2 regions of the Viridibacillus sp. FSL E2-0187 genome follow, and region 2 is predicted to be linked to the other one. Evidence: a T-box and tRNA genes for the amino acid it is inferred to sense, from the RefSeq annotation. Region 2 holds a T-box; the other holds one or more tRNA genes.
What was found. The T-box of region 2 lies ahead of leuS (leucine--tRNA ligase). A T-box ahead of a tRNA ligase gene usually reads a tRNA of that ligase, here a tRNA-Leu.
Positions count from the first base shown of each region.

Region 1 (7,356 bases), 290 kb from region 2:
GTTCAAGCAGTGAGGCGTGAAATGAGGCAAATCCCATTTCTATAACGTTGAGCTGTGATGACGAGGACGTATGTCCGGAGTTCCTGATTTCACACTGCCAAGAAAAGCCTCTAGCGAGGTAAAAGGTGCCCGTACCGCAAACCGACACAGGTAGTCGAGGAGAGAATCCTAAGGTGTGCGAGAGAACTCTCGTTAAGGAACTCGGCAAAATGACCCCGTAACTTCGGGAGAAGGGGTGCTCTAGTAGGGTGAAAGCCCGAGAGAGCCGCAGTGAATAGGCCCAGGCGACTGTTTAGCAAAAACACAGGTCTCTGCAAAACCGTAAGGTGACGTATAGGGGCTGACGCCTGCCCGGTGCTGGAAGGTTAAGAGGAGTGCTTAGCGCAAGCGAAGGTGCGAATTGAAGCCCCAGTAAACGGCGGCCGTAACTATAACGGTCCTAAGGTAGCGAAATTCCTTGTCGGGTAAGTTCCGACCCGCACGAAAGGCGTAACGATCTGGGCACTGTCTCAACGAGAGACTCGGTGAAATTATAGTACCTGTGAAGATGCAGGTTACCCGCGACAGGACGGAAAGACCCCGTGGAGCTTTACTGTAGCCTGATATTGAATTTTGATACATCTTGTACAGGATAGGTAGGAGCCAGAGATTCCGGAGCGCCAGCTTCGGAGGAGGCGTTGGTGGGATACTACCCTAGATGTATTGAACTTCTAACCCATGCCCCTTAGCGGGGTAGGAGACAGTGTCAGGCGGGCAGTTTGACTGGGGCGGTCGCCTCCTAAAGAGTAACGGAGGCGCCCAAAGGTTCCCTCAGAATGGTTGGAAATCATTCGTAGAGTGTAAAGGCATAAGGGAGCTTGACTGCGAGACCTACAAGTCGAGCAGGGTCGAAAGACGGGCTTAGTGATCCGGTGGTTCCGCATGGAAGGGCCATCGCTCAACGGATAAAAGCTACCCCGGGGATAACAGGCTTATCTCCCCCAAGAGTCCACATCGACGGGGAGGTTTGGCACCTCGATGTCGGCTCATCGCATCCTGGGGCTGTAGTCGGTCCCAAGGGTTGGGCTGTTCGCCCATTAAAGCGGTACGCGAGCTGGGTTCAGAACGTCGTGAGACAGTTCGGTCCCTATCCGTCGTGGGCGTAGGAAATTTGAGAGGAGCTGTCCTTAGTACGAGAGGACCGGGATGGACACACCGCTGGTGTACCAGTTGTTCTGCCAAGGGCATCGCTGGGTAGCTATGTGTGGACGGGATAAGTGCTGAAAGCATCTAAGCATGAAGCCCCCCTCAAGATGAGATTTCCCATTACGCAAGTAAGTAAGATCCCTCAAAGACGATGAGGTAGATAGGTTCGAGGTGGAAGTGTGGCGACATACGGAGCTGACGAATACTAATAGATCGAGGACTTAACCAAATTTTACTTAACTAACTTCAATGTAATTTATCCAGTTTTGAGAGAATAATAAAAAACTTTTCTAAAATAGCAAAAAACACTTGCTAAACTTTAAAAAAGATGGTATAATTATTCTTGTCCTTAGGTAATACAATAGTCTAGTGATGATGGCAAAGAGGTCACACCCGTTCCCATGCCGAACACGGAAGTTAAGCTCTTTAGCGCCGATGGTAGTTGGGGGTTTCCCCCTGTGAGAGTAGGACGTTGCTAGGCGATCATATTATTCCGAAGTAGCTCAGTGGTAGAGCATCCGGCTGTTAACCGGACGGTCGTAGGTTCGAGTCCTACCTTCGGAGCCATTTTTGGAGAGCTGTCCGAGTGGCCGAAGGAGCACGATTGGAAATCGTGTAGGCGAGTAACCTTGTCTCAAGGGTTCAAATCCCTTGCTCTCCGCCATACACATTCTAATTTATTAAATGGCCCCTTGGTCAAGCGGTTAAGACACCGCCCTTTCACGGCGGTAACACGGGTTCGAATCCCGTAGGGGTCACCATTTATAACATTATACGGAGGATTAGCTCAGCTGGGAGAGCACCTGCCTTACAAGCAGGGGGTCGGCGGTTCGATCCCGTCATCCTCCACCATTTAAATTAATAATACCATTATCGCGGGGTGGAGCAGTTCGGTAGCTCGTCGGGCTCATAACCCGAAGGTCACAGGTTCAAATCCTGTCCCCGCAACCAAATGGTCCGGTAGTTCAGTTGGTTAGAATGCCTGCCTGTCACGCAGGAGGTCGCGGGTTCGAGTCCCGTCCGGACCGCCATTTTTTAAAAAAGAATATTAAATTATTATGGGTCAGTAGCTCAGTTGGTAGAGCATTAGATTGAAGCTCTAAGTGTCGGCGGTTCGATTCCGTCCTGACCCACCATAATAATGCCGGTGTAGCTCAGTTGGTAGAGCAACTGACTTGTAATCAGTAGGTCGAGGGTTCGACTCCTTTCGCCGGCACCATGTTTTTCTGGAGGGGTAGCGAAGAGGCTAAACGCGGCGGACTGTAAATCCGCTCCTTCGGGTTCGGCGGTTCGAATCCGTCCCCCTCCACCATTTTTTTATTTTAGGGGCATAGTTTAACGGTAGAATAGAGGTCTCCAAAACCTTTGATGTGGGTTCGATTCCTACTGCCCCTGCCAATTTAAATTATATAATGGCGGTTGTGGCGAAGTGGTTAACGCACCTGATTGTGGTTCAGGCATTCGTGGGTTCGATTCCCATCAGTCGCCCCATTTAATTTTTGACAATAAAATAACTTAGATATAATAATATTATGGCGGTTGTGGCGAAGTGGTTAACGCACCTGATTGTGGTTCAGGCATTCGTGGGTTCGATTCCCATCAGTCGCCCCATATTATTGGGGTATAGCCAAGCGGTAAGGCAACGGATTTTGATTCCGTCATGCCCTGGTTCGAATCCAGGTACCCCAGTTAAATTTGCGGAAGTAGTTCAGTGGTAGAACACCACCTTGCCAAGGTGGGGGTCGCGAGTTCGAACCTCGTCTTCCGCTCCATTTTCTATTTACGGCGGCATAGCCAAGTGGTAAGGCACAGGTCTGCAACACCTCTACCACCGGTTCAAATCCGGTTGCCGCCTCCAATTATTTTTAAAATAACTACATATGATCTATAATAATATTATGCCGGTGTGGCGGAATTGGCAGACGCGCACGACTCAAAATCGTGTTCTTTCGAGAGTGTCGGTTCGACCCCGACCACCGGTATCCTAAATATAAATTTCCTTAAGAGTTCTCATTATGAGAGCTCTTTTTTTGTTGTTTAAATTTCTTTCTTTGAGGGAGTATCCATGGTGGAATTTAAGGTACAAGATATTCTAGAAGCACAGTCGTTCAATGTTAACTATAAAGGCGCAGTAGGTTCCTGCAATGTTTTATGAACTTAAAAAAGAGGAGGAAAGGGAGAAAGGACTAAAAGGAGAGGAGCAAAATTTCTCTCCTCTTTTTTAAAAGTAGTAGTTATAGAAACAAGATCAGGATTTATTGACTTTTACTCTGAAGAAACACATAAAAATTTAACAGGTGTACTTGTGAGATTCAACCAATAATGCGGACTACTAGAGTCGATGATAATGGAGTCATGTTCGTTTAAATGATATTCTTCATCATTTATTTGTACGGTCAGCTTGCCATCTAAAACATATAGAAATTCTTTTCCGTGATGAGTAAATTGATTCCCCTTGTTTTCTCCAGGATTTAGAATTATAAGAAGTGGGTTAAAGCCAAGGCCTTTATGATTGCCGGACAGGTCCTTGTAAATGAATTGGTTGACGGTCAACTCCGTACCGCTATTTATTCCTCGAATGACAGTAGGCTGTTTTTGTTCTGTTTCTGTGTTGAAAAAGTAACTAGGATTTACTTGAAGTACTTCGGATATTTTCTTGAGCGATTCTAGTGTTAGAGATGATTTCATACGCTCAACTTGTGATAGAAAACTGATTGATAGATCAGTCTTGTCTGCAATTTCCTTAAGGGTTAATTTTCTTTCTTTTCGTAGGCTTTTAATTTTATCTCCAATTGTTTTGTCCATAACAATACCTCATCTCAATTTATGTAAAGTATACATCATTATATATTTTAAAAAATAAAGTTGACAGAATATTAACTCTAATCTAATATTAGGTTATTGTAATTTAAGTAATACTTCAAAAATATTGAACTTTCACTTAAATTATAAAACATATGTTAATAAATAACTAGAGACTCTTTTTATAATTAATTTTGAAACAGTATTTTAAAAATTGGATTGGAGAGATTTAGATGATTATTAAAAAAGTATATTCAACAGTTGATGTACATGTTGCGGGCGAACCATTACGTATTATTACGGACGGGCTACCCGAGATAAAAGGTGATACTCAATTGGAAAGACGTGCTTACTGCATGGAACATCTTGATTATATCAGAGAAGTGCTGATGCTTGAACCGAGGGGGCATCATGGTATGTATGGATGTATTATTACGCCCCCTGCAAGCCCTCATGCAGATTTTGGAGTACTGTTTATGCACAATGAAGGTTGGAGCACGATGTGTGGACATGGAATTGTTGGTGTAATCACGATGGGGATAGAAACAGGTCGTTTCATCGTAACAGAAGAAAATCAGAAATTTATCATCGATAGTCCTGCAGGTGAAATAGTAGCTTATGCAAAATGCAATGGTTCTATTGTGGAAGCGGTTTCTTTTGAAAATGTCCCGTCATTTGTATTGGAAAAGGATATGCCTGTAAGTATTGATGGTCATGAATTCAATGTTGATATCTCATTTGGAGGTGCTTTCTACGCAGTTGTTAAAAGCAAAGAGATGAGCTTGAAAGTAAATACTAAAGATTTACCTGCAATTCAAAAATGGGGAACAAAAATCAAACGATATATAGAAGATAAAATTGATGTAGTTCATCCACTTGAAAGTGGTCTTCGTGGCATTTATGGTGTTATTTTCTCAGATGATCCAGTAGGAGAGAATGCAGATTTGCGCAATGTGACAATTTTTGCAGATGAACAAATCGACCGCTCACCTTGTGGTACAGGGACGTGCGCAAGATTAGCGAGCCTTTATGCACATGGTGAATTGGAAGACCAGGGAAGCTTTGTTCACGAAAGCATTACAGATGGCCAATTCATCGGAGAGATTTTATCGATTAGCAATGTAGCGGGTTATGAAGCGGTCATTCCAAAAGTTACAGGAGAAGCTTTCTTGACAGGTTTCCATCAATTTTTAGTTGATCCACGCGACACTTTACCAAGAGGATTTTTATTGGAAGAGATTTGATAGTTTCGTAACGTTAAAGAAAGGAGGGGTGATGTAAGATGTTAAAGTGGTGGAAAAAGAAGAATCTTTTTATTCAAGTCGCAATTGGTGCAGTGATTGGAATAATTATTGGTTTGGTTTTTGGACAGCAAGCAGGTTATCTTAAACCAATCGGTGATATATTTATCAGATTCCTTCAAATGTTAATTGTACCGTTGACTTTCTTTGTTCTAATTGATGGTATTACAAATTTACCAGGAATGAAATCATTAAAATCAATTGGGGGTCTAACTTTTTTATACTATTCACTTACAACCATACTTGCAGCCTCAATTGGTATAGGAGTCGCCCTTATAATGAATCCTGGTAAGAACGCACAAGGATTATTAACCGGTGGTAAAGAAATTGAACCACAAGAGTTCAGCTTCATTGATAATATGGTTGAATGGGTGCCTAACAATATTATTGCGGGGATGGCTGAAACGAATATGCTACAAATAATAATTGTGGCGGTCATCATTGGAGTCGCATTACTCAGCTTGGGAGAAAAGGTAAGCGGTATGAAAAAGTTGATTAATGAAGGTGCAATATTGATGTTGAAAATAACGGATATCATTATGATGCTTGCTCCAATTGGCATTCTTGCATTACTTGCGAATTTAGTCGGAACAACAGACACAAAAATATTGTATGAATCATTGCACTATGTTTTAACGGCACTTATCGGTTTGGCAATTTTGTTGTTTATTGTGTATCCGACAATGATTAAGATATTCACTAAATTTAAGCCTTTAGGTTTTTTTAAGACGATAAGCCCAGCACTCCTTGTAGCTGCAGCAACATCTTCTAGCAATTCCACTTTACCAGCATCCATGAGGGTGTCTAAACAACTTGGAATTTCAGATAAAATCTACGGTTTTACATTGCCTTTAGGTGCAACAATTAATATGGATGGGTTGGCAGTCACTTTTGGTGTGACAGGAGTTTTTGCGGCTAATCTATATAATATACCAATTACATTTTCTTTAATTATGCAATTTGTTTTTTTAGGATTGGCTTTATCGATGGGGACTGCAGGAGCAAGGGGAGCAGATATTGTCATGATGGCAATATTAATGTCCACATTAGGATTACCACTTGAAATAGTCGCAATTTATGCTGCAGTATCACCACTTGTTGATACTGGAAACACAGTGAATAATATTGCTGGTGATTTAACGGGAACTGCAATTGTGCACACACGTTTTGGCAGTGAAATAGAATCTCTTGAAGAAGCTATGGATACTTCCTTGCCAAAACCAAAAATGGTGGTTCAATAATCTCGTAGAGTAACTTGTATTTGTTAGGAAGTTCAGTACTGGAGGAAAAGATATGTTGATTTTAAGTGCACGTGAACAAAAAAAATTGATAGATATGAATGAGGTAATGGACTGTGTTGCGCAAGCGTTAAATGAATTTTCCGCATCGAGAACAGAAACACCAATCAGGTTGTCACTTCCTTTTGGCCTAGCAAATACAGGACTTGTCATGCCTTCCGTTGCCGAAGAGTTGCAAACAATGGGTGTTAAATATGTAACGGTGGTTCCCGATAATAAGAAAACTGGCAAAACCATTCAAGGTGTCGTTTTATTATCTGATATTGAAACTGGTGAACCATTAGCTTTACTTGAAGGCTCCTTTTTAACTCTTATTCGAACAGGTGCTTTATCAGGTGTTGCGACAAAGTATTTTGCACGTGAGAATGCGAAAGTATTAGGCGTTATTGGAACTGGTGAGCAGGCAAAAGGTTTGTGTGAAGCAGTTTTAGCTGCAAGAGATATTGAAGAAATTCATTTATTTAATCGTAGTGATTCAAAAGCAAAAGAGTTTGCTCAATTCTTAGAAGAAAAGTTTAAAGTGGAAACAGTTCTTTGTGATAATCCTAATGAAGTGGTACGTAAAGCAGATATTCTAGTGACTGCAACGAGCTCGACAATCCCGGTCTTCACCGAAGCATTGAAACCAGGTACGCACGTAAATGCGGTGGGCTCATTCCGTCCAACGATGCAGGAATTACCGTCAAGTGCAATTGCTTCAGCACATAAAGTTATTGTAGAAGCAAAAGACGCTGCTCTGGAAGAAACAGGAGATTTACATGTGCCGATTC
Region 1 is NZ_JBBOVG010000001.1:193,431-200,786, forward strand. It holds rRNA gene MHH85_RS00815 (23S ribosomal RNA) at 1-1,414, shown strand, start outside; rRNA gene rrf (5S ribosomal RNA) at 1,551-1,666, shown strand; tRNA gene MHH85_RS00825 (tRNA-Asn) at 1,678-1,752, shown strand; tRNA gene MHH85_RS00830 (tRNA-Ser) at 1,758-1,849, shown strand; tRNA gene MHH85_RS00835 (tRNA-Glu) at 1,872-1,946, shown strand; tRNA gene MHH85_RS00840 (tRNA-Val) at 1,962-2,037, shown strand; tRNA gene MHH85_RS00845 (tRNA-Met) at 2,060-2,136, shown strand; tRNA gene MHH85_RS00850 (tRNA-Asp) at 2,140-2,216, shown strand; tRNA gene MHH85_RS00855 (tRNA-Phe) at 2,246-2,321, shown strand; tRNA gene MHH85_RS00860 (tRNA-Thr) at 2,329-2,404, shown strand; tRNA gene MHH85_RS00865 (tRNA-Tyr) at 2,414-2,497, shown strand; tRNA gene MHH85_RS00870 (tRNA-Trp) at 2,510-2,583, shown strand; tRNA gene MHH85_RS00875 (tRNA-His) at 2,601-2,676, shown strand; tRNA gene MHH85_RS00880 (tRNA-His) at 2,721-2,796, shown strand; tRNA gene MHH85_RS00885 (tRNA-Gln) at 2,803-2,874, shown strand; tRNA gene MHH85_RS00890 (tRNA-Gly) at 2,883-2,957, shown strand; tRNA gene MHH85_RS00895 (tRNA-Cys) at 2,970-3,043, shown strand; tRNA gene MHH85_RS00900 (tRNA-Leu) at 3,086-3,167, shown strand; gene MHH85_RS00905 (helix-turn-helix domain-containing protein) at 3,451-3,990, opposite strand; gene MHH85_RS00910 (proline racemase family protein) at 4,221-5,231, shown strand; gene MHH85_RS00915 (dicarboxylate/amino acid:cation symporter) at 5,270-6,529, shown strand; gene MHH85_RS00920 (ornithine cyclodeaminase family protein) at 6,582-7,356, shown strand, end outside.
Region 1: it encodes a tRNA-Leu, which carries the amino acid that the T-box ahead of leuS (leucine--tRNA ligase) is inferred to sense. The anticodon was not compared.

Region 2 (7,356 bases):
TTACGATTGCTGAAATAGAGGAACTAGTGGAGCCGGGTGACATTGACCCTAACCAAGTGCAGACGCCAAGCATTTATGTACAAGGCCTATTTCAGGCGAAACAAGAAAAAAGAATTGAACGCTTAATGATTCGTTCTTAAAGAAAGGGGACTTTGAGATATGAATGTAAGAGAAATAATTGCACGTCGTGCGGAACAGGAAATTGCTGACGGGAATTATGTCAATTTAGGAATTGGTATGCCAACATTAGTGGCTAATTATATAGCTTCAAATAAAGAGGTAATTTTACAATCAGAAAATGGATTATTAGGAATAGGACCATATCCGACAGAGGATGAGGTAGATCCTGATTTGATTAATGCAGGGAAAGAAACGGTCACAACTATTCCTGGCTCTGCTTTTTTTAGCAATGCTGAATCATTTGCGATGATCCGCGGTGGCCATATTGATGTAGCCATTTTAGGTGGAATGGAAGTATCTGAAACAGGTGACTTAGCCAATTGGATGATTCCAGGGAAAATGATTAAAGGTATGGGCGGAGCAATGGACTTAGTACATGGTGCAAAGAAAATTATTGTAATAATGGAGCATGTAGCAAAGGATGGCTCTGCTAAGATTAAAAAGACTTGTGAGCTACCGTTAACAGGAAAATCCGTTGTCGACAAAATCATTACGGATCGTGCTGTCATTGATGTAACACCTACAGGACTGGTATTAAGAGAAGTATTTGAAGGGTATACAGTAGAAGAAGTTGTTGCAGTTACTGGTGCCGATTTAAATGTAGAAAATGTGCAGGAAAATGTAGTTGTTAGATAAGTGATATTCTATAAAAAAAGAAAGGCATAAGTAGGATATGTCTTTCTTTTTTTACATTAAAATAACACTTGTATTTTATTGATATCCTTTTCTTCACGTATAAATAGGGTAGAAATCGAACCTTTTACATATTATAAAGAAAACTTCGATCCGAACATCATAACCCTTTTATTTCCAAAGTTTTTAAATTGCTTGTCATTTTGGCTCAATTCGATTAGAATTAGATTCAATATAACAAGACTATGATAAGGAATAGTAAATTTATTTGATTTTCAAGAGAGCTAGCGGGTGGTGTAAGCTAGTAAATGGATAAATTGAACTCGCCTTGGAGTCTGCAATGGTGAATACAAGTGTAACCAAAGCCGTTTTCCGCGTTAAGGAATCAAGTTGAGTGTAATACACTAATTTGGGTGGTACCGCGGGAACCTTTTTAAGCTCTCGTCCCTTGTTCTAGGGACGGGAGTTTTTATTTTGTCTAAAGTATAGGAATATTATGACAATATAAATGGCGAAACTTGTTTTATTATTTTAAGGAGGAGAAATCATTGAATTTCAATCATCAAGAGATCGAAAAGAAATGGCAATCATATTGGGCAGAACATAATACATTTAAAACTGTCAATGACGAATCAAAGCCAAAATTTTATGCACTAGATATGTTCCCTTATCCATCGGGATCGGGTTTACATGTTGGACACCCTGAAGGATATACAGCAACAGATATTTTAAGTCGTTTCAAACGTATGCAAGGCTATAATGTTCTTCACCCAATCGGTTGGGATGCATTCGGACTACCTGCTGAACAATACGCTTTAGACACGGGTAATGATCCTGCTGAATTTACAGCAAAAAATATTGCGACATTTAAACGTCAAATTCAAGAACTTGGCTTCTCGTATGACTGGGATCGAGAAATCAATACAACAGATCCAAGCTACTATAAATGGACTCAATGGATTTTCGTTCAACTATACAAAAAAGGTTTAGCTTATATTGATGAGGTAGCTGTTAACTGGTGCCCAGCACTTGGTACAGTACTTGCTAATGAAGAAGTAATTGATGGTAAATCAGAACGTGGTGGACACCCTGTTGAACGCCGTCCTATGAAACAGTGGATGCTGAAAATTACTGCTTATGCTGACCGTTTAGTCGACGATTTAGAAGAAGTAGATTGGCCTGAAAATATTAAAGATATGCAACGTCACTGGATTGGGCGCTCTGAAGGTGCAGAAGTGGCATTCACAGTAGATGGTACAAATCAATCGTTCCGTGTATTTACAACACGCCCTGACACATTATTTGGTGCTACTTATGCAGTACTTGCTCCTGAACATAAACTAGTAGCTGAAATTACAACAGATGCACAAAAAGCATCAGTTGAAGCATATCTAGATGAAGTGAAAATGAAATCTGATCTTGAACGTACTGATCTTGCAAAAGAAAAAACAGGTGTCTTCACAGGCGCTTATGCAGTGAATCCAATTAATGGTGAGAAAATGCCGATTTGGATCGCTGACTATGTACTTGCAACATATGGTACAGGTGCAATCATGGCTGTTCCTGCTCACGATGAACGTGACTACGAATTTGCAAAACAATTCGATTTACCAATCGTTGAAGTTGTAGCGGGTGGAGATATCGAAAAAGAAGCATATGCTGGAGAAGGTAAACATGTTAACTCTGGATTCCTTGATGGTTTAGGCAAAGAAGAAGCGATTGCTAAAGCGATTGAATGGTTAGAAGAAAAAGGCGTAGGTGAAAAGAAAATTTCTTATCGTTTACGTGATTGGTTATTTAGCCGTCAACGTTATTGGGGAGAGCCAATCCCAGTTATTCATTGGGAAGATGGCGAAGTAACAACGCTTGATGAATCAGAGCTACCACTTATTTTACCTAAAACTGATGATATCCGCCCAAGTGGAACTGGAGAATCACCTCTTGCGAATATTGAAGAATGGGTAAATGTAGTTGACCCTGTAACAGGTAAAAAAGGTCGTCGAGAAACAAACACTATGCCACAATGGGCTGGTTCTAGTTGGTACTTCCTACGTTATATTGATCCAACAAATGATGAGATGCTTGCGGATCCAGAATTATTAAAACGCTGGTTACCAGTTGATATTTACATTGGTGGTCAAGAGCACGCTGTTCTGCATTTACTATATGCTCGTTTCTGGCATAAAGTATTGTACGATCTAGGTGTTGTACCAACTAAAGAGCCTTTCCAAAAATTATTCAACCAAGGGATGATTTTAGGAGAAGGTAATGAAAAAATGTCTAAATCAAAAGGGAATGTAGTAAACCCTGACGATATTATTGCGAGCCACGGTGCAGATACACTTCGACTTTACGAAATGTTCATGGGCCCGCTTGAAGCATCTATTCCATGGTCTGAAAATGGCCTTGATGGAGCACGACGCTTCTTAGATCGTATCTGGCGTCTATTTATCAATGAAGATGGATCACTATCAGATAAAATCCAAGCTTCAAATGATACTACTTTAGAAAAAGTGTATAACCAAACAGTGAAAAAAGTAACTGAAAACTACGAACATATCCGTTTCAACACGGCTATTTCACAAATGATGGTATTCATCAATGATTGCTACAAAGCAGATGTCGTGCCAACAGCTTATGCTGAAGGCTTCGTTAAAATGTTAGCGCCAATTGCTCCTCACATTGCAGAAGAGTTATGGGCGAAATTTGGTAAAGCAGAAACATTAACGTACGCTGCATGGCCAACATTTGATGAATCGAAATTAACTGACGATGAAATCGAAGTAGTAGTGCAAGTAAACGGTAAAGTAAAAACCAAAATTTTAGTAGCAAAAGACGCATCTCGCGAAGACCTACAAGAAATTGCATTAGCAGATGAAAAAATTGCTGAACAAATTGCGGATAAAGAAATTAAGAAAATTATCGCTGTTCCTGGGAAACTTGTGAATATTGTAGCGATTTAAGCTTCATCACATAATACTTCTGCTGTTTAGCAGACTAACCACATCTTCTCTTTAATATGAGAGAAGATGTGGTTTTTTCATTTTTTAATAGCGCAAGGAATACTAGGGTTTCATATTTAGTACGCACAAAAATACACAGTTTCAATTTTGAGGAATTGAAACTGTGCACTATAAATTGATTATTTTAAAAATCCCTTTTAATAGAACTTTTGCCTAAACCCATAAAAAAGTCAATGAAATAAGCAACAGCGATTAAAATATGAATAGTCCATCCAAGGATAGGAATCCACGTCAGTAAAGTTAAGATAATCGCTAAAATCGGTACAACTTTTGAGTGACCAGTCACAAAGCGCAGAACAAGAACGATTACATGAATAACGAGCGCAGTCGTTAAAGCTGAATATCCAGAACCAATCATAATAGCTCCACCTAAAATAGGTATAGCTAATAATAATTCATATAAAAAAGCAATAATAGTTGGGATTATGAACATATACAAGACCTCCTGATTAGATATGATACCCTATATACGTTTGAAAACAACAATAGTTGCAAAGATAATTAATTTTAAAATTAAAGACATGGAAAATTAGTGAATAAAGATAAATAAGTATAAATGTTAAGGTTATTTTCCAAACATTTCTAAGGGTTTTTTAAAAAATACGTTAAAGCAGAACAAATCACTTTAGAAAGTTAAAATGGTTAAAATGTGGTTTATGATCAAATAAGCCTCAACGTAATTGGTGTATATTGTAAGCAACCTATACTTCCCCTATAATCGAAATATGGAATGCGGAAAGGATGTTGGAAATGAGTATAAATCCCAATGTGGCTGAAGTTGCTTCTCTCCTTGGAGAAACCTCAAGAGCAACAATTCTTACAAGTTTAATGGATGGGCGTTATCATACAGCGAGTGAATTAGCTTATATGGCTGCTGTAACACCTCAAACAGCGAGCTTTCACCTTGCAAAATTAGTAGAAGGTAATTTAGTGAAAGTAGAGAAACAGGGACGTCATCGTTATTATCAACTGGAGAATGAAGAAGTCGCACGTATTTTGGAATCTTTTCTTGCCATTTCGCCACCTCCTGAAGTTCGTTCATTAAAACAATCTAGCCAAGTAAAATTACTTCAGGAAGCTAGAACTTGCTATGACCATTTAGCTGGTAAATTAGGCATAAACTTAACCCAATCAATGTTGAATTCAGGATATCTAAAAAAAGAAGAGAGAGAATTTTTAGTTACTCCTAAAGGAGAACAATTCTTTACTGAATTCGGCATTGATTTAGATAAATTAAAAATAAAACGCCGTTCATTTTCACATGCTTGTTTAGATTGGAGTGAGCGTCAACATCATCTTGCAGGTGCTTTAGGACATGGACTTATGACACACCTTTTTGATTTAGGATGGATTGTTAGAGTGCCATCTATACGTGCTGTAAAAATTACAGACAAAGGAAAAGTAGGTTTCAAACAAAATTTTAATATAAATATGTAATGTTGAAATGAAAAACCCTCGCCAAATTATATTAGGAGAGGGTTTTTTGATTGAACAACAGCTATTCATTTACTTTTATAGTACTTTGAACTAGATTGTTTTTTTGCTTGAAATTACTATTTACTAAATAAATACCAATAATTATAAATAGACCACCAACTATAAGAGAAGGGTATAACGGTTCATCTAATAATAACCAGCCAGTCAGTACACCAAAAAAAGGTGCTAAAAATAAAAAGGCACTCGTTTTCCCCGGATCACCTTTTTGTAAAAGATAAAACCAGACAGCAAATTGAACAATGGATGACATAATGCTTAGCCATAATAAAATGAATATTGAATTACTATTTAGAATAAAAAATGACTCTTCAAGAGTAAAGCTACCAAGTAATAATATTAATCCACCAAACAGCATCTGATAGGCGGATAACACCCAGTTATCAAAAAATGCTCCCCACTTTTTAGCTAATAATGTGGCCATCGCCCAAAATACAGCAGATAGAATGCCAAAAAGAATACCGATCTTAAATTCAATTTGTGCTCCCATCGTAATACTTACTCCTACTAAACCGAAAAGAACGCCAATCCATTGATAATATTTATAGCGTATTTGAGAAAAGATGGTGCCGAATACTACGACGAGTAATGGGTTTGTGAAAGTGAGAATTGAGGATTCACTAGCCGTAATCGTTCGTAAACTTAAAAAGATACAGCCCATAACGCCAGCTGTTTGCAAACTACCTATTATCAGCAACTTTACCCAACTTTCCTTTGAAGTTGGATGAGGTCTTTTTAAAATAATCACGATTATTGCCATGATGATTCCGGCAAGTGTAAAGCGTAATGCTGCTAATAACAGTGGCGATGAATAAGGTAAACCAATTTTAACTACTGCAAAAGAAGAACCCATTAAAAATGTCGTTAAAAGTATCAGCGGTATAAATTTGAAAGTATTCATATTCAATCTCCCTACATATTATAATGACTAATCTATAGCTAGTATAAACGCTGAATAATTCAACTGTTATCGAAGTATGGAATGCAAAAGTATAAGATAAACATATAGTGATAAATAACTAGATAAGATGAGTGATCTTATTATAGTTGGAGATTTTTTTAGCTAAAGAAAAATTTCACTAATGTTTGAAAGGGGAATGAAGTTTGATATATCCATACTATTAAACATTTCTTTAAAAAAGAATTATAATAATAGTAGTTTAACAATATAGGAGAGATAAATTTAATGGAATCACAATTTCCGAAGGTTCTTCGGTTTTTTACATTGCTTTGGGTAGTCACAGCGATTGGGCTATTTGCTGGTGTATTCGTTCCCGTATCACTAGTAATGCCTATTAGTATCGCAACGGTTGTTTTACTGTTAATCGTTATGTTTAGTCGTGCTGCAAGAAAAGCGAGCAAATCGATCTCGATCCTATTTGCTTTCTTAACAGGTGTGACATTATATAGCTTGCTCCAATTTTACATCGGTGCTTTAGGTGGAAGTCTAGTACTAGTTATCTTCGGTACAACGGCGGCAATCTTCATCGTAGCAGGTATTATTGGTTATAATACTAAACGCAATTTAGGTAACTGGGGCAAATTTTTGTTTATCGTATTAATCGGTGTCATCATTTTTTCTATCATTACGATTTTTGTCGGTTTTAGCGATATTGTAATGGTCTTTGCAAGTGCAATTGGTGTATTGCTGTTTGTAAGTTATACGTTGTACGATATGAATCAAATTGCTCGAAGTTATATTAGTGATGAAGAAGTGCCACTCGTTGCATTAAATCTATACTTAGACTTTATCAACCTATTTACGGAACTACTAAAACTCATTTATCATTTGAAAAACATACTAGATCGAGATTAACTGATAAAAAGATAGGGAAAGCATGAATGAGATGCTTTCCCTGTCTTTTTTTATGGAGAATAATACAAATTAACTGAGTAATTTATTTTAAAATGTAATATAAGGTTTATTAAATTATCCATTTATTTGATAAGAAATTGTACTTCTTGTCCTTTTAAACTATTTTTAATTATATTAATATAATAAAGTTGTGCATAAAAGTTTAGGCAA
Region 2 is NZ_JBBOVG010000001.1:485,317-492,672, forward strand. It holds gene MHH85_RS02370 (CoA transferase subunit A) at 1-140, shown strand, start outside; gene MHH85_RS02375 (3-oxoacid CoA-transferase subunit B) at 160-816, shown strand; T-box leader at 1,050-1,265, shown strand; gene leuS (leucine--tRNA ligase) at 1,362-3,776, shown strand; gene MHH85_RS02385 (hypothetical protein) at 3,961-4,269, opposite strand; gene MHH85_RS02390 (ArsR/SmtB family transcription factor) at 4,587-5,273, shown strand; gene MHH85_RS02395 (DMT family transporter) at 5,335-6,231, opposite strand; gene MHH85_RS02400 (Bax inhibitor-1/YccA family protein) at 6,517-7,146, shown strand.